One region of the Paenarthrobacter sp. Y-19 genome, then DNA from elsewhere that is predicted to be linked to it. Evidence: riboswitches for the same ligand, from Rfam matches in the RefSeq annotation. Region 1 holds a riboswitch; each other region holds the start of a gene.
The links. Region 1 has a riboswitch for glycine ahead of cycA (D-serine/D-alanine/glycine transporter). Riboswitches for the same ligand answer to the same signal wherever they lie in the genome.
Positions count from the first base shown of each region.

Region 2: another riboswitch for glycine. It lies ahead of gcvP (aminomethyl-transferring glycine dehydrogenase); the one in region 1 lies ahead of cycA (D-serine/D-alanine/glycine transporter).
Region 3: another riboswitch for glycine. It lies ahead of gcvP (aminomethyl-transferring glycine dehydrogenase); the one in region 1 lies ahead of cycA (D-serine/D-alanine/glycine transporter).

Region 1 covers NZ_CP119414.1:399,362-401,623, forward strand. Annotated here, with positions in the region: gene PYR64_RS01965 (FAD/NAD(P)-binding protein) at 1-809, shown strand, start outside; glycine riboswitch at 885-983, shown strand; gene cycA (D-serine/D-alanine/glycine transporter) at 1,130-2,262, shown strand, end outside.
Region 2 covers NZ_CP119414.1:3,933,933-3,936,194, reverse strand. Annotated here, with positions in the region: gene PYR64_RS18465 (PucR family transcriptional regulator) at 1-606, shown strand, start outside; glycine riboswitch at 681-779, shown strand; gene gcvP (aminomethyl-transferring glycine dehydrogenase) at 928-2,262, shown strand, end outside.
Region 3 covers NZ_CP119414.1:616,458-618,719, reverse strand. Annotated here, with positions in the region: gene gcvP (aminomethyl-transferring glycine dehydrogenase) at 1-1,025, opposite strand, end outside; glycine riboswitch at 1,204-1,301, opposite strand; gene PYR64_RS02950 (TetR/AcrR family transcriptional regulator) at 1,395-1,934, opposite strand; gene PYR64_RS02945 (MFS transporter) at 2,008-2,262, shown strand, end outside.

The sequences.
Region 1 (2,262 bases):
AGGTCCTGGTTGAAAAGCATGTGGCGGCATCACGGCGTTTGAACCTGCGCGGGCTCGCGGCGCCGTTGGCAGGCCGGACGTTCGCGTCACGGCGTGACCTGGATGCTGCGATCACCGCGTACCTGGACGACGACGCGCGGCGTTCGGCGCTGGGCGAATCGGACCCCGTGAAGATGGCCATCGGCGCGCTCCACACCGGCCGTGCCATCCTCAAGACCGTTGTAGCCGACGGCGGCATCACCGACGAGTCCTGGCTGGCAGGGCTGCGCGGCTGGTTCGAGTCGTTTGTCGAAGGGTTGGCCAGCGGACCTCCTGCGCTGCGTTCGGAGCAGCTGGCCGCCTTGGCGCGTGCCGGCGTCGTGAGTTTTGTGGGACCGGACCCCAAGTTCAGCGTCGATCGTGGCGCCAAAGTGTTCCGGGCGGCGTCACCCTGGGTCCACGAGGGGCCCGCTGAAGCACGCACCCTGATCGAAGCGATGTCACCCGCCAACAGGGTGGGCATCAACATTTCTCCGCTGCTCGAACAGCTCATGGCCGACGGCCTGGTGCGGACCAAGATCATGATGAGTGTGGAGGGGACGCCCATGCAAACCACCGGCCTGGACGTTGAGCCGCATCCTTACCGTCCCATTGCCGCCAACGGATCCATCACGGAAAACATGTACGTTCTGGGCTTGCAGTTGTCCGCGTCGCAGTGGGGCAATGCCATTGCCGCCGAAGCCCGTCCCCGCTCCGGGCGGGCCTATGCCAGCGGCCAGCGGACCTTGCGCGACGCTGACGAGATCGCCCGCAGCATCCTGGGCCTCTAGCCGTCACAGGCTTGCGTTGCCTGCCAGCCTTCGTTACTGTGTGAGCTGCATCACCCGCAAGGGTGTGCGCGCTTTTGATCTGCGGCGGGAGAGTCCTGCCGGTACATCCCGTCAGGCGCCGTAGGAGCAAACCCTCCCCAGGAATCTCTCAGGCCCATGTACCGCCGCGGCGAGGCAACTCTGGAAAGCAGTCCGGCCATACCGGACTCACCGAAGGTGCAAGCAGGCCCATGCCCGCGGAAACTCTCAGGTCCACGTACAGAGCGGGGAGGAACCCGAATCAATGCGGCACCTTGTGCCGCCTGAACGACGGAGTTCCTTTGACGATTCATCCTTCCGCGAGTGCCGGTTCACCCCATCTCGAACGCCAGCTCAGCAACCGCCACATCCAGCTCATAGCCATCGGTGGAGCGATTGGCACCGGCCTTTTCATGGGCTCGGGAAAGACCATTTCCGCAGCCGGCCCATCCGTCATTTTTGTGTACATGATCATCGGCTTCATGCTGTTCTTCGTCATGCGTGCCATGGGCGAACTGCTCCTCAGCAACCTGAACTACAAGTCCTTCAGCGATTTCGCCGCGGACCTCCTGGGCCCTTGGGCCGGGTTCTTCACCGGCTGGACCTACTGGTTCTGCTGGGTCATTACCGGGATCGCCGACGTGATCGCCATCGCCGGCTATTCCAAGGAATTGTGGCCTTCCCTGCCCTTGTGGGTTCCGGGACTCATCACCATCGGCATTCTCCTGCTCCTGAACCTGGCCACCGTGAAGGCCTTCGGTGAGACGGAGTTCTGGTTCGCGCTCATCAAGATCGTGGCCATCGCTGCGCTCATCATTGTTGGCCTGTTCATGATCTTCAGCGGCTTCGAGTCCGACGCCGGTCCGGCCGGTTTCTCCAACCTGTGGAGCCATGGCGGCTTCTTCCCGAACGAGTTCATGGGCTTCGTGGCCGGTTTCCAGATCGCCGTGTTCGCATTCGTGGGCATCGAACTGGTGGGCACCACCGCTGCCGAAGCCAAGGACCCGGAGAAGAACCTCCCCAAGGCCATCAACTCGATCCCCATCCGGGTTCTCCTGTTCTACGTCGGTGCCCTCATCATCCTCATGTCCGTCACACCGTGGACGCAGTTCGCCGCCGGCCACAGCCCGTTTATCGCGATGTTTTCCCTGGCAGGCCTCGGCGCAGCGGCCACCATCGTCAACCTCGTGGTGCTGACATCGGCCATGTCCTCTGCCAACTCCGGCATCTATTCCACGTCCCGCATGGTGTTTGGTCTCGCCCAGGAGGGCGACGCGCCCAAGGTGTTTGGCGCCCTCTCCGGACGCAAAGTACCCCGCAACGCCCTGTTCCTGTCCTGCGTCCTGCTGCTGTCCGGCGTCGTGCTCATGTACGCCGGCCAGGACGTTGGCAAGGCCTTCGACATGGTGACCACAGTGTCCGCGGTGTGCTTCGT
Region 2 (2,262 bases), 1.0 Mb from region 1:
TTCCTGCTCGCCTCCATGGCTGCGGACGGGTCCACAGCGGACGACGGCGACAGGCTGGCCAACGTGCACATCGAACTGTGGCGGCACGGGGTTGCGTCGGCGTCGTTGAAGCGGAACAACAGGTTCCATGTGGTGGTCCCGGCCGACGTGCCCGACGACGTCCTGGTGCATTGCGCCGGTGTGGATGCCGCGATCGGGATAAGTGCGCCGGCAGCCGTTGCGAATATCCAACGCGCGTTGCAGGAATCCCTCTGGGCGCTTGGTTCGGCCCGCGCCAACAAGCTGGGTGTGGCCCGTTATGCCCAGGGCCCGTCCTGGTTGGGCCTGACCAGTTTCGAGGAAGGGACCGCGTTGGTCCGGCGGCTCCTGGGCCCGGTTTTCGACTACGAGCAGAGCCAGGAAGGTGATCTCATTGTCACGTTGCGGACGTATTTGGACTCGCAGCGGTCCTGGCAAAAGACGGCGGCAACCCTGTTCACGCACCGGCAAACCATCATCTACCGGATCCGGAAAATCGGTGAGCTGACGGGCCTGGACATGGGTGAAACCTCCACGGTGGCCCAGCTCTGGTTCGCCCTTCAGATCCACGAGGCCATGCACGGGTAGGGGCCGCTTGCTTGCACTTTTGCGAAACCCCACGCTATGGTGTGAAGCGTGTCACTCGCGTGACGCAACGCTTTTGATCTGCGGCGGGAGAGTCCTGCCGGTACATCCAGTCAGGCGCCGTAGGAGCAAATCCTCCCCAGGAATCTCTCAGGCCCATGTACCGCCGCGGTTAGGCAACTCTGGAAAGCAGTTCGGGTAACCGGGCTCACCGACGGTGCAAGCAGGCAACCATTCCTGCGGAATCTCTCAGGTCCAATACAGAGCGGGGAGGAACCCACATCATCGTGGCGCTCAGTGGGCGCCTGAATCATGGAGTTCCTCTTGACTGTTCAATCAACCCCCACCGCTTTCGCGGACCGGCACATCGGCGCCCGGCGCCAGGCCGACGTTGACACCATGCTCAAGGCCATCGGCTACGACTCTGTCGACGGCCTGGTGGACGTAGCCGTCCCCGATTCCATCCGCCAGGACACGGCCCTGAAACTGCAGGATGCCCTCACCGAGGTGCAGGTCCTCGCCGAACTGCGGAAGCTCGCATCCAAGAACAAGACCGCGGTCCAGATGATCGGCCAGGGCTACTACGACACCGTCACGCCCCCGGTCATCCGCCGCAACATCCTGGAAGCTCCCGCGTGGTACACGGCCTACACGCCGTACCAGCCGGAAATTTCCCAGGGCCGCCTTGAAGCTCTCCTCAACTTCCAGACCATGGTGCAGGATCTCACCGGCCTTCCCGTGGCGAACGCTTCCCTGCTGGATGAAGCCACCGCCGTGGCCGAGGCCGTGCTGCTGATGCGCCGGGCCAACAAGAACAAGACGGCCAAGGATGGCAAGACTGTCCTGGACGCCGACCTCCTTCCGCAGACCATCGCCATCGTGAAGGGCCGCGCTGAGGCGCTGGGCTTCGAGGTGGAGGTCACGGACCTCTCCGCCGGTCTGCCCGACGGCGACATCAACGGCGTCGTCCTCCAGCAGCCCGGTGCTTCGGGCCGGGTTTTCGACCACTCCGCCGTCATTTCCGATGCGAAGGAACGTGGCGCACTGGTCACCGTGGCCGCGGATTTGCTGGCGCTCACCCTCATCACGCCCCCGGGCGAACAAGGTGCCGACGTCGCCGTCGGAACTGCGCAGCGCTTCGGTGTTCCGCTGTTCTTCGGCGGCCCGCACGCGGCCTACATGGCCGTGCGTGAAGGCATGGAGCGGACGCTCCCGGGCCGTATCGTCGGCGTCTCCAAGGACAACGCCGGCGTCCCCGCCTACCGCCTCGCGCTGCAGACCCGCGAGCAGCACATCCGCCGCGAAAAGGCCACATCCAACATCTGCACGGCACAGGCATTGCTCGCGATCGTCGCTTCGATGTACGCCGTCTACCACGGCCCTGAAGGCCTGAAGGCGATCGCCGAAACCGTCCACGGCCACGCCCGCACCCTTGCCACTGCGCTGCAGAAGGCTGGTCGCGAGCTCGTTGCCGACTCCTTCTTCGACACCCTCACGGTCCGCGTCCCCGGCAAGGCGGACAAGGTCATCGCCGCCGCCGAAGCCCGCGGCATCAACCTGCGGATCATCGACGCCGACACCGTGGGGGTTTCGGTTGATGAAACCACGACGCCGGAAGTCCTCTCCGCGGTAGCCGTCGCCTTTGGTGCCGGTCCGGTG
Region 3 (2,262 bases), 220 kb from region 1:
ATGGCCAGCAGCGCCTGCGCGGTGCAGATGTTGGACGTGGCCTTCTCGCGGCGGATGTGCTGTTCGCGGGTCTGCAGGGCCAGACGGTAGGCGGGGACACCGGCGTCGTCCTTGGAAACGCCCACCAGGCGGCCCGGCATGGAACGCTCGAGACCCTTCTGGACGGCCATGTAGGCCGCGTGCGGGCCGCCGAAGAAGAGCGGGACACCCAGGCGCTGGGCGGAACCCACGGCGATGTCAGCGCCCTGCTCACCCGGAGGGGTGATGAGCGTCAGGGAAAGGAGGTCGGCGGCAACGGTGACCAGTGCGCCGCGTTCCTTGGCCTCGGCAATGACGGCGGAGTGGTCGAAGACGTGGCCGGAAACACCGGGCTGCTGGAGGACGACGCCGTTGATGGCACCTTCCGGAAGGCCGGCTGAAAGATCGGCAACCTCAACCTCGAAGCCGAGGGCTTCAGCACGGCCCTTGACGATGGCGATGGTCTGCGGGAGGCAGTCTGCGTCGAGCACAGTCTTGCCGTCCTGCACGGCCTTGTTCTTGTTGGCGCGGCGCATCATGAGGACGGCCTCGGCCACGGCGGTTGCTTCGTCAAGCAGCGAGGCGTTGGCGATAGGCAGGCCAACGAGGTCCTGGACCATGGTCTGGAAATTCAGGAGTGCTTCAAGGCGGCCCTGCGAAATTTCAGGCTGGTACGGGGTGTAAGCGGTGTACCAGGCCGGGGACTCAAGGATGTTGCGGCGGATGACCGGCGGCGTGATGGTGTCGTAGTAGCCCTGGCCGATCATCTGGACCGCGGTCTTGTTCTTGGAGGCGAGCTTGCGCAGCTCGGCCAGGACCTCGACTTCGCTCAGCGCGTTCTGCAAGGTGAGGGCGACGTCCTGGCGGATGTCGTTCGGAACGGCAGTGTCGACCAGCGAGTCAACAGAGTCGTAGCCAACGGACTTGAGCATGGTCTCAATGTCGGCCTGGCGGCGGGCGCCGATATGCCGATCGACGAAGGTGGTGGAGGCAGAACTAACCGTCACGAAGGAACTCCAATACTTGGGCGGCGTTTGGGTACGCCACAGCGGCTCGGGTTCCTCCCCGCTCTGTATTGGACCTGAGAGTTTCCGCGTGTTGTCCGCACAACGAATCGCTTGCACCGTCGGTGAGCACAGCATCCCACGTCAATGGCGTGGAGTGCCTGCTGCTTTCCAGAGTTGCCTCGCCGCGGCGGTGCGTGGGCCTGAGAGATTCCTGGGGAGGGTTTGCTCCTACGGCGCCTGCATCACGTGCCTGCAGGACTCTCCCGCCGCAGATCAAAGGCATGTTCAGTTGTCTGTGGGCGCCACGCTGGGCACGCCACAAGGCTTAATTGTCCTACGTGCAAGGCCCTGCGGCAAATGGATGAGCAGTCACTTCCGGAGGCGGTCCAGGACCCCCAGCAGGATTTCGACGTCGGCCTCCCGGCCGGCGTTGCCGGCCCCCTGCCCGCCCTCGAACATCGCGTTGAAATAAAGGCCGTCGCCCATGTAGCTGACGGCCTTGGCGATCTCCGGTCCTACGTCTTCGGCCAGGACATCAAGCCACTGCTGCTGGATTCCTGCGAAGCGCCGCCGCGTTTCCTCATGGGCTACTTCAGCGAGCCTGGTGGCGGCAACGAAGGCCCTGTCCATGGGGGTGTCGGCCCAGAGGGAGGACCGGATGAAGTAGGCGGCGGAACCGTCCGGCGCGGCCTTCATCTGCTCAATGTCCTCCTGCGCCAAATCGTCCAGGCGTTCCAGCAAGGCGCTGATCAGGGCTTCCTTGTTGGGGAAGTGATACAGGAGCCCGCCCTTGGAGACACCGGCCCTCTTGGCGACGGCATCCAGGGTAGCGGCCCGCTCCCCTACCTCGATCAGGAGGGATTCGTAGGCATCCAGGACGGCGTCCCGGGCAACTGGTTTTCGTGGCATGTGTACATCATTCCCTAAAGAATTGCGGGGGTTGAATTTGTAACTATACCGTCTGGACGGTACAGTAAGAGGCATGTTCTCGCCGTCCTCAACCCAAGCACCCCGTGCAGCCGCCCCCTTGACGGGCCCGGCTGCACCGTGGCGCGACTGGACGGCCTTGGCACTGCTGATGTTCCCGGTGCTGCTGGTGGCCGTCGATAACACCGCGCTCACTTTTGCCCTGCCGGAAATCGCCCGTTCCCTGGACGTGGGCGGCATACAGCTCCTGTGGATCGTTGACGCCTACCCGCTGGTGCTCGCTGCGCTCCTGGTCTCCATGGGCAACCTT